Regions from separate parts of the Croceicoccus sp. YJ47 genome, predicted to be linked through region 2. Evidence: riboswitches for the same ligand, from Rfam matches in the RefSeq annotation. Region 2 holds a riboswitch; each other region holds the start of a gene.
The links. Region 2 has a riboswitch for cobalamin ahead of JD971_RS09675 (ABC transporter substrate-binding protein). Riboswitches for the same ligand answer to the same signal wherever they lie in the genome.
Positions count from the first base shown of each region.

Region 1: another riboswitch for cobalamin. It lies ahead of cobT (nicotinate-nucleotide--dimethylbenzimidazole phosphoribosyltransferase); the one in region 2 lies ahead of JD971_RS09675 (ABC transporter substrate-binding protein).
Region 3: another riboswitch for cobalamin. It lies ahead of JD971_RS01295 (TonB-dependent siderophore receptor); the one in region 2 lies ahead of JD971_RS09675 (ABC transporter substrate-binding protein).

Region 1 covers NZ_CP067087.1:2,232,250-2,236,404, forward strand. The annotation lists gene JD971_RS10905 (alpha/beta hydrolase) at 1-299, shown strand, start outside; cobalamin riboswitch at 374-569, shown strand; gene cobT (nicotinate-nucleotide--dimethylbenzimidazole phosphoribosyltransferase) at 770-1,786, shown strand; gene JD971_RS10915 (histidine phosphatase family protein) at 1,783-2,349, shown strand; gene JD971_RS10920 (adenosylcobinamide-GDP ribazoletransferase) at 2,346-3,056, shown strand; gene JD971_RS10925 (threonine-phosphate decarboxylase) at 3,053-4,009, shown strand; gene cobU (bifunctional adenosylcobinamide kinase/adenosylcobinamide-phosphate guanylyltransferase) at 4,046-4,155, shown strand, end outside.
Region 2 covers NZ_CP067087.1:1,991,886-1,996,040, forward strand. The annotation lists gene JD971_RS09670 (iron ABC transporter permease) at 1-702, opposite strand, end outside; gene JD971_RS09675 (ABC transporter substrate-binding protein) at 699-1,553, opposite strand; cobalamin riboswitch at 1,855-2,068, opposite strand; gene JD971_RS09680 (AlpA family transcriptional regulator) at 2,253-2,444, opposite strand; gene JD971_RS09685 (hypothetical protein) at 2,444-2,659, opposite strand; gene JD971_RS09690 (DUF2312 domain-containing protein) at 2,659-2,895, opposite strand; gene JD971_RS09695 (hypothetical protein) at 3,130-3,471, opposite strand; gene JD971_RS09700 (hypothetical protein) at 3,663-4,155, opposite strand, start outside.
Region 3 covers NZ_CP067087.1:297,093-301,247, forward strand. The annotation lists partial or broken gene JD971_RS01290 (cobyric acid synthase) at 1-835, opposite strand, end outside; gene JD971_RS01295 (TonB-dependent siderophore receptor) at 859-2,790, opposite strand; cobalamin riboswitch at 2,954-3,163, opposite strand; gene cobO (cob(I)yrinic acid a,c-diamide adenosyltransferase) at 3,198-3,815, opposite strand; gene JD971_RS01305 (MFS transporter) at 3,967-4,155, shown strand, end outside.

The sequences.
Region 1 (4,155 bases), 240 kb from region 2:
TCGCGCTGCATATCGGGCCGCGCCGGTCGCGGCAGGTCGCCTCTATCGTGGGGTATTCGGGCATGCTGACCGGCGCGGCGCAGCTTCGCGACGAGGCGGTCACGAAACCGCCGGTGCTGCTCGTGCATGGCGATGCGGACCCGGTGGTCCCCTTTGCCGCGATGGCGGATGCGGAAACCGCGCTGGCGGCGTGCGGCTTCGATGTCGCCAGCCACGCGGCGCCCGGCATCGGCCATTCGGTCGATCCCGAAGGGTTGCGGCTGGGCGCCGAATTCATCGCGCGGCATTTCGCGGAATGAAGGCCGGATGGGCGGTGACCGCCGCCCGATGCGGGCCGGGCATTTCCCGCTTGCGCAACGACGGGCCGCGCCATATCCCGGCGGATGCGACAGGTTCCCCGTGCGGGGATTGAAAGGGAAGTCGGGTGAAAGCCCCGCGCTGCCCCTGCAACTGTAAGCGGAGAGCCATCGGGCCAGGCGCCATTGGGACGTTGTTTCATGTCCCGAGAAGGCGGCACGCATGGCATCGACCCGCAAGCCAGGAGACCTGCCGGTCGCGGTCGTTCTTCGTCCGGGCAGGGTGCCCCGGCCGAACGGGGCTCGCCTCGCGCAGCGACGGATGAAACCTGCCTCGTGCGTCGATGCCGCCCGGGGGCGCCGGGCCGTGCGAGGTGTCACGGCCGTGCTCTCCCACGGTACGCTCACGCGGGGCGAACGCCGTGCGAGGACAAGACAATGACCGTTTCCGACAGCAGGATGGGCGCCGTATCATGAACGGCTTTGCGACGCGGGACGCGTTTCACGCCGCACTCGCCGCCATGCCCCGCCCGGATGCGGCGGCCATCGCGGCGGCACGGGCGCGGCAGGCGCAGCTCACCAAGCCAGCCGGATCGCTCGGCAGGCTGGAGGAGATTGCGGTCTTCATCGCCGGGTGGCAGGGGCAGGCCCGGCCCCGGCTCGACCGGGTGCAGGCGGTGGTGTTCGCCGGCAATCACGGCGTCGCCGCACGCGGGGTCAGCGCATTCCCCCCCGAAGTCACCACGCAGATGGTCGCCAATTTCAACGCCGGCGGCGCGGCGATCAACGCGCTCACGCAGGCATGCGGGGCGGAACTCTCGGTCGTGGACCTGACTGCGGAGGGGCCGACCGCAGACATCTGCGACGCCCCCGCGATGAACGAGGCGGAGTGCCTTGCCGCGCTGTCCGCCGGTGCGATGGCGGTCGATCCTGCGGCACAGCTGCTATTCGTGGGCGAGATGGGCATCGGCAACACCACGCCTGCGGCGGCGATCTGCGCTTGCGGATTTGGCGAAGGGGCGGCGGAATGGGTCGGGCGCGGGACCGGCGTGGACGATGCGGCGCTGGCGCATAAACGTGCCGCGGTGGACCGGGCGCTCGCCCTCCACCGCGCGCATTGCACCGATGGTTTCGAAACGCTGCGCCGGCTCGGCGGGCGGGAGATCGCCGCGATGGCGGGCGCGGTGCTGCGCGCGCGGCAGCTGCGTATCCCCGTGCTCGTCGACGGGTTCATCGCGGCGGCGGCGGTGCTGCCGCTTGCGCTTTCGCATCCCGACATGCTGGACCATTGCCTCGCCGCGCATCGTTCGGCGGAGGCGGCGCATGGCCGCCTGCTCGCGGCGCTGGGGCTGGATCCGCTGCTCGATCTCGGCATGCGGCTGGGCGAGGGGACGGGCGCTGCGCTCGCGGTCCCGATCGTGCGCGCGGCGGTGACGGCGCATGATTCCATGGCAACCTTCGAGGAAGCCGCGGTCACGGATCGCGCATGACCGGGCAACGGCTCTATCTCATCCGCCATGGCCGGACTGCGGGGGCGGGCACGCTGATCGGCCATGCGGATCCGGCGCCGCTGGAATCGGGCACGGCGGCCTGTCTCGAACAGAGCGTCGGCCTGTTCCTGCATGCGGTCATCTCCTCCGATCTCATGCGGGCGTGCCTCGCGGCGGAACGGATCGCGGCATGGCACGGCGTTGCGGTGCGGAGCGACCCGGACTGGCGCGAACTGCATTTCGGCGAATGGGAGGGGCAATCGCCAGCCGATCTCGACGATGCGGCGCTGTCGCGGTTCTGGGCCGATCCCGATGCCGATCCGCCGCCCGGCGGCGAACGCTGGTCCGCGCTGTGCGACCGGGTGGCACGGGCGCTGCGCCGGGTCGGGCCGGACACGCTGATCGTGGCGCATGCGGGGTCGATCCGGGCGGCGCTGTGCCGCCTTTGCGGGTTCGGTTACGCGCAATCCTGGGCGATCGACCTGCCCTATGGCGTGCTCGTCACGTTGGAGGTCCACCGGTTCGAGCCGGGCGGCGCCCGCATATTGGCGTTGCAGCCGTGAGATCCGCGATCATCGCGATACAATTCATGACCCGCATACCCATGCCCCGCGTACGGATGGAGTCGGGTGATTTCGCCGCGTCGATGCGCTGGTTCCCGCTTGTCGGATTGATCGTCGGGGCGATGGTGTGGGGCGCGGCGGCGGCAGGGGCCATGGTGGACCCGATGCTGGGCGGGTTGCTTGCGCTGGTGATGTGGGTAGCGGTCACGGGCGCGCTGCATCTCGACGGGCTGGGCGACATCGCCGATGCGGCGGGTGGCGCGCATCGCGATCCGGCCCGCCTCGACGCCGTTCTTGCGGACCCGCATGCCGGGACTTTTGCGGTGACAGTCATCGCGCTTCAGCTGCTGGCCAAATTCGTGCTGCTCGTCCTGCTCCTGGAACGGGGGGCGGGCTGGCCGCTGCTCGCCGTGGCGGCGCTTGCGCGGCTGGGCACGTTGATGTGGAACCGGTTCCTCCCGCAGCGGGGGACGGGGCTGGGGAGCCAGTTCGCCGCGGTTCGTCACGGGCCTGCGATGGTGGTGTGGAGCGTCGGGGGAATTGCCGCTGCGTGGTTCGCGCCGCCGCTGCTCGTCGCGCCGGTGGTATGGGCGCTGTGGGGTGTGTGGCTGAAACGGCGGATTGGCGGGATTTCCGGTGACGGCCATGGCGCGGGTATCGAGCTGTGCGAGACGGCTATGTTGCTCGCGCTCGTGGTCGCGGGATGAGCGACGCCTTCGCCTGGCACGGCGGGCGTCTAGACGCGGCGCGCGCGCATTACGGCGACAGGCGCGAGGGGTGGGTCGATCTGTCGACCGGGCTCAACCCCGTGCCGTGGCCGGTCGCGCGCGCGCCGGGCTGGAACTGGGCGGCGTTGCCGTCGGTGGCGGCGCTGGCCGGGCTGGAGCAGGTGGCGGCGCGCTTTTTCGGGCTCGACCCGGCTCATCTCTGCGCCGTTCCGGGCAGCGAGATCGCCCTGCGGTTGCTCTCCGGAATCGTGCCGGGGCCGGGGCGCCATATCGCGCCCGCCTATCGCAGCCACGGCGCCGTGTTCCCGGCGAGCGACGGCGGCGGCACGTTGCTGCTCGCCAATCCGAACAATCCCGACGGGCACTGCCGGTCCCGGGCGGAGATGGACGCGCTGCTCCACCGGCAGGCGCAGCAGGGCGAATGGCTGATCGTCGACGAAGCCTTTGCCGACGCGCGGCCGGAGCATAGCATGGCCGCCGCGGTGGCGGACGGGCGCCGGCTGATCGTGTTGCGGTCCTTTGGCAAGTTTTTCGGGCTGGGCGGGGTGCGGCTCGGCTTCGTGCTCGGGCCTGTGGCGGTGATCGCGGCCTATCGGCGGCGGCTGGGCGACTGGCCCGTTCATGCGGCTGCGCTTGCCATCGGGGCGGCGGCCTATGTCGATGACGAATGGATCGCATCGGCGCGGGCGGATATTGACGCGCGGGCGGATCGTCTTGCGCGCCTGCTCCGTGGCCACGGGTTTGCGTCGGTCGGGGATTGTCCGCTCTTTACATTGATCGAGACGGATGCGGCGCCGGAGCTTTTCGAGCGTCTTGCCCGCCATGGCGTGCTGACGCGGCGGTTCGATTATGCGCCGCGCTGGCTCCGCCTCGGCCTGCCGGGCGGGGCGGAGCAATGGGACAGGCTCGACAAGGCGCTGCGCGATGGATGAGGGAAGGGCGTCGATGAATTTTTGCGGAAACCTGCGATGAGCGCGCTGCTGGTGCTCGGCGGGGCGCGTTCGGGCAAGAGCCGCCATGCGCAGCTTTGGACCGAGGGCACGCCGGGGCGCCTCGCCTATATCGCGACGGCGCAGGC
Region 2 (4,155 bases):
AATCACGCATAGCCGTTGCCGTCCGAGGTCGAGACCGAGCCCCTCTGCCGCCTCGTCGCCCAATGCGAGCGCGGCCAGACCCCGGCGCGACACCATCAATATGGCCGCACCGAGAGCCATGAACGGCGCGGCAAAGGCAAGGTCGGCAAGGCTGCGGTTGTCGACCGTGCCCAGCATCCAGTTCACCATGTCGGCAAGGCTGAACGGATTGGGCGCGAGATTCATCAACAATGCCATGACCGCCGCCGAAAAGCTCGACAATCCGACTCCGATGAGGATGAGCGTCACGACCGAACGCGTGACGATTGCCGCCGCCGCCACGACCATCGTCGCGAGCAGCGCGCCCCCCACCGCCGCGAGCGGCAGCACGAGCGGCCCCGCCGTCGCCAGCCCGAAATACAGCACGAAGGTCGCAAAAAGCGCCGCCGTCGCCGACACGCCGAGAATGCCCGGCTCGGCCAGCGGATTGCGCAACAACCCCTGCAGCGCGGCGCCGCTCATGCCGAGCGCCGCACCGACCATCGCGGCGGCGAGCGCGCGCGGCAGCCGGATCTGCCACACCACCAGCCTGTCGCCCGCCGGACCTTCCCCGGCAAGCGCTGCGAGCACGCGCGAAAGCGGCAGATCGACCGAGCCCAGCAGCAGCGAAAGCAGCAACGCCCCCGCCAGCATGAGCGCGAGAACGCCGGAAACGCGGCTCATCGCGGTGCCCTTTCGGCGCGGGCCAGCGCCTCGACCGCGTCGATCAGGAACCATCCGCCGCACGACGTCCATGCCCCGTCGAGCGGGACCACCGGCAATTCGCGCAATTGCGCCTGCGCAACCGGGTGGCGCGCCGCGCTCCAGCTGTCGACATGGTTCGTGGCGCTTTCGAAAAACGCCGCCGCGATGAGATCGGGCCGGTCATAGGCGAGCCGTTCGAGCGGGATCGGGTTCCAGCCGGGCCGGTCCTGAAAATTCGAAAGCCCCGCGGCCAGCATCATTTCATGGACCAGCGTGCCTTCGCCCGCGGTCACGCCCGCCGGGGTCATGTAAAGCGTGGCGCGGTTCGCTCCGCCCTGTTCCGCCACAGCCGCGAGCCGCCGGTCCATCGCGGCGGCCACGGCGCGCGCGTCCTGTCCGTTGCCAAGCGCGCCGCCGATCCGCACGACCTCCTCCCGCACATCGGCGAGCGTTTCGGGAAAGCCGATCTGCACCACCGGCACGCCGGCCGTTTCCATGAAGGCCCCGACCGCCGGTCCGCCGCCATAGGACCGCACGACCAGATCGGGCCGCAGCGCCAGCACGTCCGCCGTGCGCGGCCGCACGGTGGGAATGCCCGCGGCTTCTTCTCGCATATAGGAAAACCGTTCCCCGGCATCGGGCGAAAGCGCGAGTATGTCGTCCCGCTCCGCAAAGCGCAGGACATATTGGTCGGCACAATAATCGAGGCTGACGATCCGACGAGGTGCGTCCGCATGCACCATCGGGGCTTGCGCGTGCTGCTCCGCCGGGGCGCAGGCGAAAAGCGGCAGGGCGAGCCATGAAGCGCAAATGGCGCGAAACGCGATCATCGGCGATACCGCATGTTGGCGCAGGCCGTGCGGCCCGTCACGCGGTCGCGGTGGGTTGCCGCACGAGCGTTTACAATAAAGCAGGCGGCGACATGGCGGCGCGACGTACAGATCGGGCGGGTGCGGTACATGGCGAAGCGTTCAAATCCCCGCCATGCGACGGTTCCGGCACCCGCATGGCCTGACATCGACATATGGCCATGCCGGCGATCCATGGGCGAATCACCGGCACCGAAAAACCGGCCTGGCTGTCGCTTCTGCGGAAAAAACGCTTTTCCTGTCCCGATGGCTGAACCCGGCCCCGGACGAACGACGCGACGGCAGGTTTCCTGGCTTGCCGATCGTCGCCTGGGGGAACCGCCTTCCCGGCGTTCTGCCCCGAAAGGCAGGCGGCCAGTGACATGTGGTTCCAGGCTCCCGGCATACAGTTGCGGGCACAGCGCCGGCATCGCACCGGCTTCCCTCTTAGCTGCGCACGCTTTCACGTTTGCAGCACCGTCTTGACGCGGCCATGCGGTGCGCGGGCGGCCATGTCAACGCGATTTGCGGGAATCGAAGAGGGTAAGGAGACACCGGGAAAATGGTGCCCGAGGGCGGGATCAAAAATTGTCATGAGATGCCCTGTATTTGGTGTATTTGCGGTCGAATTCGAAAGTGAGATGCCCCCAATGCTGCCCCCCTGAAGAGCAGCGAATGGGGTCAATCTGGGTCGAGAAATTTGGGGCGGCTCTGCTTCCACGCCTCGATTTCCGATTCGCGCCAGCGGACTGAGTTCGCGCCGACGCGGATAGCCTTCGGAAAAGTCCCAGCATTCATCTGACGATAGATGGTGCTTCGGGACAGGCTCGTTTCTTTCTCGACTTCGGGGCGGCGAAGGAGTGTTTCGCTCATTATCCGAACCTCTTGGAATGGTCGCGGCGGCGCTGCTCGGACGCGATGACGTCGCGCGCGGAATGGAGGGAGATGGCCCAGGCTTTCGCCAGGCGATCGCCGGCAAGCGAGGCGGTCAGCTGTTCGGTCGACCAGCTGGCGACGACCTCGGCTGCGGCGCGCTTCGCGCGGGCCTGTGTTGCGGGGTCGATCGGGCGTGCTTTGGCCCTGGCCATCAGTCGAGGCCCAGCGCGGATTTGTAGGTTTCGAGGACCATGTCCATTTCTCGGCGATCGTCGGCCTTCATTTTTCGAAGGCGGACGATCTGGCGCATGATCTTCACGTCATAGCCGACCGCCTTGGCCTCGCCGTAAACCTCGCGCAGATCGTCCGCGATGCCCTTCTTTTCTTCCTCGAGCCGCTCGATCCGTTCGATCAGCAGGCGCAGGCGATCATCGGTGGTTTCGGCCATGTCCGGCTCTCCATTGTTGGTATGTTTCGGCATGGGCCGCGCACAGGTCTTTTCCGGGCGCAGGCGAGGTGGTGCAGCGCGCGCACAGTGGCGCGTCGCAGGTTCCGGTTCGGGAAGAGGTCTTCCAATCGCAGAGACGCACGGCAGGGCGGCCGCACGCGCAGCGCTGCCGGTGGCGGGTGCCGCAGACGATAGCGTTCCCGCCGCCGGGCATCGGGCGCGACTGACAGGCCATCAGCAATACCCATCGGGATCGGCACTTCCGCAGGTGGGACAGTCGAGGATCAATGTGCCGTCCTCGTTTGCGAAAAGGCTGGAGGCGATCTCGGCGGTATCGCCGCAGTCCGGACATTGGGCGAGGTGGCTCGACAGCTCCGGCGCCCGATAGGCGATGATGGTGTGCCAGGGCACGTGGCGCGCCGGCTCTTCGATAATGCGGCAATCCGCCGTTATGCAGGCGAGCGGCCAATCGCTCCGCGCGATGGGCGGCACGTCACCGTCGCTGCGCCGAAAGCGATGGCTGTCGATGAACGTGTCGAGGGGCCAGACATGGCCTTCGGCTTCGATGGTCAGCATCACTTATCCTCGCGCGCCAACGGCCTCGGGCGGCGACCGCATGCCGAACACCGCAGAATTTCGAGTTCGCGCGGGACTTCGCCTGCATCCTTGCAGACCGGGCAGGGAGGGGGCGGTTCGGAATTGTGCGGGCGGTGTGACGGCGGGGGCGATTTTGCGGGCATGGGGAAACCTCCTTTCGAAAGGCGATGTCAGGCGGCGGCGTGGGATCGCGCGGCCGTTGCATCTTCAGCGCTGGCGACGATGTTCGCGTGTTCGGCGGTGAAGGTGAGCACGGTGACGGATGGGTTATTCCGCCAGGCCGTGATGCCGGACTTCGCGAAGCCGTTGCGCTGTGCGCGGTCCCAATCCTTTGCGAAGAGCGCGCGGTTGCCGAACCCCTCGCGGCGCGCGCCGGCGTCGTCGATGTCCTGAAGGCGCTGCTCCTCGACCAGGGCGACGCGCAGGACGAGGCGCGAGAATAGCTTGGGCAGGGTTCGACCCGCGCGCGCCGCCCCGTACCCGGTCGGCCGGTTCGTCCAGTGCGCGACGAAGCGGACATCGAGACGCGGATCGGCCGAGCTCGCCTGAAGCGGCGCGCGGCCATCGAAGCGTTCCGGCAGGTAGAACGGTTCGCGCACCCATAGCAGCATGCCGGGCACGATCGTCTGCATGCGCCCGACATTGATGCGCCGCAGGTTGATC
Region 3 (4,155 bases), 1.7 Mb from region 2:
CGGGCGGGACGAAGCGCACGTCGACATCGGGTTCGGCGCGCAGCGGGTCGAGATCGTCGAAATTGCTGATCCGCGACAGCATCGGCACCGCGATCACGATCCCGTCGCGCGCCGGGACCGCATTGTCGAGCACCACCGCGTCCTCCGCCGGGAGCGCGCGGGCCGATCGCAGCCACGGCACCACCCCGAAACAGCGCCAGCCGCAGCGATCCTCGATGAACCGCACGCCATCCTCGAACAGGGTGGGATCGCCGCGAAACCGGTTGATGGCAAAGCCTGCGATCATCGCCGCATCCTCGGCATCGATCACCGCCTTCGTTCCCACCAGCGAGGCAATCACCCCGCCCCGGTCGATGTCGCCGACGAGGATCACCGGCACGTCGGCGACGCGGGCAAAGCCCATGTTGGCGATGTCGCCCCGGCGCAGGTTCACCTCCGCCGGGCTGCCCGCCCCCTCCACGATGACGAGGTCGTAAACGGCGCGCAGCCGTTCGAACGACGCGAGCACATCGGGGAGCAGGCTGCCGCGCCGGGCCATGTATCGCGCCGCCTCCGCGCTTTCGAGGACCGCGCCATTGACGACGAGCTGCGCACGCCGGTCGCCTTCTGGCTTGAGCAGGACCGGGTTCATGTCCGTCGTCGGCGCGATCCCGGCGGCGCGCGCCTGCAACGCCTGCGCCCGGCCGATCTCGCCGCCGCCCGCACAGGCGGCGGCATTGTTCGACATGTTCTGCGGCTTGAACGGCGCGACCGAGAGGCCGCGCCGCCGCGCGATCCGGCACAGCCCGGCGACGAGCACCGATTTGCCCACGTCGGAGCCTGTGCCCTGCAGCATGATCGCGCGGCCTGTCACGGCATTTACATCCGGTAACGCACGCCGCCAAAGGCCATGCGCCCCGGCTGTCCATAGCGGAATATCGTTTCATAGTCGGCGTCGAACAGGTTTTCGACCCGCCCGAACAGCTCCAGCCTGTCGGTCAGCGCGTAGCTTGCCCGGATGTCGCTCACCACATAGCCGTCGAGGCTGCGCGTGTTCGCCGCATTGTCGAAACTGTCCCCCACCATCAGCACCGTCGCGCCGAGCCCGATGCCGCCGCGCGTCCGGTAGTCGAGGACGAGGCTGGCCTTGTCCCGCGCCCGCCGGGCGAGCCGGTTGCCGGTCATGTCGTCGAACGCGTCCACGATGCTGTAATTGAGCGCGACGTCGAAACCGTCAACCGGCCGCAGCGCCACCCCGAATTCCCAGCCATCGGCGCTCGCCCGCGCTATATTGTCATAGGTGCCGGAGGGACGATCGGCACAGATCGCCGCCGGATTCCCGAAACAGGAGACGAAGGCGATGAGGTTCGTCGAGGACCGCTCGAAATAGGTGACGCCAACCTCTGCGCGATTTCCGAGGAAGCTGTGCGTCAACCCCACGTCCCAGCTTTCCGCCCGTTCCGGCAGCAGCGCGCCATTGCCGTATTCGCTGTAAAGCTGAAACAGCGAGGGCGCCTTGAACCCCTCGCCATAGCTGGCGCGGAGCACGGTGGCGCCGGCGTTGGGAGAATAGGCCCCGCTCGCCGCGAAGGTCGTCGCACCGCCGAAAGTGTCGTGATCGTCATGCCGCACCCCGCCGGTAAGCGACAGGCCGCGCACCGGCGTCAGGTTCACCTGGCCATAGGCGCTGTTGATCGCGACGTCGGCGGCGTTGGGCGCGCTGTCATATTCGGATTCCTCGCGCTCCGCCCCGAAGACCAGCTCGGCAAAATCGGCGGCATCGACGATCCCCTGATATTCGAAGCGCCGGTTTTCGCCCTGTGCCGCAAAGGTTTCGGTCTCACCCGAAAGGCTGGGATCGACATTGCGGCGGTCGATATTGGTGTAGGCGAAGCCGAGCCGGTTGCGGAACCGCCCGTCGAAAAACGCGGCATTGAGCCCGGCATAGCCGACGAAATCCTCGCGATGCGATACTTCCGGCGTGTCGGCAAAGGCGTAGAGCGGCGCCGGGAACCCGTCGATGCCGACCTCGCTATCGGCGTAGAACCCCCGAAGGTCGAGCGAGAGATTGCTGGCGAGCGCAATATCCAGCTTGCCATTGACGCCGATGCTTTCAAAGCCGTCCTTCTCGCTTCCCCCCCGGGCCTCGCTGAAGGCCGAGATGCCGTCGGTGCGCAGATAGGTCGCGCCAAGGCTCGCGCCCACGGGCCCGGCCCGGCCCGACACATTGCCAACCAGTTCGACCGTGTCGCGCGATCCGTATTGCGCGCTTGCGAACATGGCCGGCTCGTCCCCCGGTGCACGGGTGAAGAGATTGACCACGCCGCCGATCGCCTGGCTTCCGTAAAGCACCGATTGCGATCCGCGCACGACTTCGACCCGCGCGATATTGCCCATGAGCAGCGGACCGAAATTGAACCCGCCCCCGGTCGAGGCCGGATCGTTGAGCTTCACCCCGTCGATCAGCACGACGGTCTGGTCGCTGTCCGCCCCGCGGATCGACACGCCGGCATTGGTGCCGATGCCGCCATTGCGGGTGAAGGTCACGCCCGGCACGGTGCGCAACACGTCGAGCGCGTCGCTGGGCTGGCGCGCGATGATTTCGGGTTCGGCGATGACGGTGACCGACTGGCCGACCTGGCTGATCGCACGTTCGGTGCGGTTGGCGGTGACCACGATGGTATCCTGCGAAATCGCGTCGCCGCGCGGCAGGTCGACGGGCGATGGCGTCAGCATCTGCGCCGAGGCGGCATTCGCGGCAAGAAGTGCGGGCACCGATGCGGCGGCCAGAAGACGGAAATTGAAAATCATGGTAAACGTCCAAAGCAAGGCCCGCGCGAGGGCCCCGATACCCACGCGGTTCGTTCGACAACAAAGGCCTGCCGACAGATCATGGACCCGCGGCACCGGAAACCGGCCAGGCTGTCGCTACTTCGGAAAGAAACTTTCCTGTCCCTGTGGGCTGGACCCGGCCCCGGACGAACGACGCGACGGCAGGTTTCCTGGCTCACCGATCGACGCCTTCGAACCGTCTTCCCGGCGTGCCTGCGAAAGGCATTGCCAGTGACATGTTGGCTCGAGGCTCCCGGCCTACAGTTGCGGGCACAGCGCCGGCATCGCACCGGCTTCCCTCTTAGCTTCCACATGATTTCGCATGCGCAGCACCGTCTGCGCGCAGCCATTGCGAAAGCGCGCGCAGCTTGTCAATCCCGCGATGGTCAGAAATCGATGCCCTGCTGCGCGCGGATGCCGCCGTGATAGGCGTGCTTGATCTCCGTCATTTCTGTCACCGTATCGGCATAGTCCATGATCGCCTGCGGTGCGTTTCGCCCGGTCAGGATCACCGCCGTATCGCCCCTCGCTTCCAGCGCGGCGATCACCGCCTCCGGTGTGAGATAATCGTAGCGCAATGCAATGTGGATCTCGTCCAGCACGACGAGATCGTATTTACCCGACGCGATCAGCCCGGCCGCGGTCGCGAGCGCCTTCTCCGCCGCCTCGATGTCGCGCGCGCGATCCTGCGTGTCCCAGGTGAAGCCTTCGCCCATCACGTGCCAGTCGATGGAATCGGGAAAGCGGGCAAAGAAATTCTTCTCGCCCGTCTTCCACTTGCCCTTGATGAATTGCACGACCGCGATCTTCTTGTCCCAGCCGAGCGCGCGCGCGATCACGCCAAAGGCCGAGCTCGACTTCCCCTTCCCATCGCCCGTATGCACCAGCACCAGCCCGCGTTCCGGATCGGTCAGCTCGCGCCGGCGCTTCGCCTGCGATTTCTGCATTTCCTGCATCCGGGCCTTGTGCTGTGCGGAGGTTTCGTCAGGCGTCGCGTCGGTCATGATGGGTTCCATGTCTCAAGGGATCGGCCCGCCGGGCTAGCAGCAATCGCGCGGCGTGCAACAGGCCGATGGGCCGGGCCGTGCGGCGCCACAAGCCGTCTAGGCAACGCCGCCGCCCCTCGCCTATAGCGGCGCGCGAGGGAGAAGACGGATGTTGCAAGGGTTTCGGGGTCACGGGCGCGTATTGCTGGCGAGCATGGTCGGCACGGCGGTCGAATTCTACGATTTCTATGTCTATGCGACCGCGGCCGCGCTGGTCTTCGGTCCGCTCTTCTTTCCGGCAGGATCGCCGTCGGCCCAATTGCTCGCCGCCTATGCCAGCCTTGGCGTCGCCTTTGTC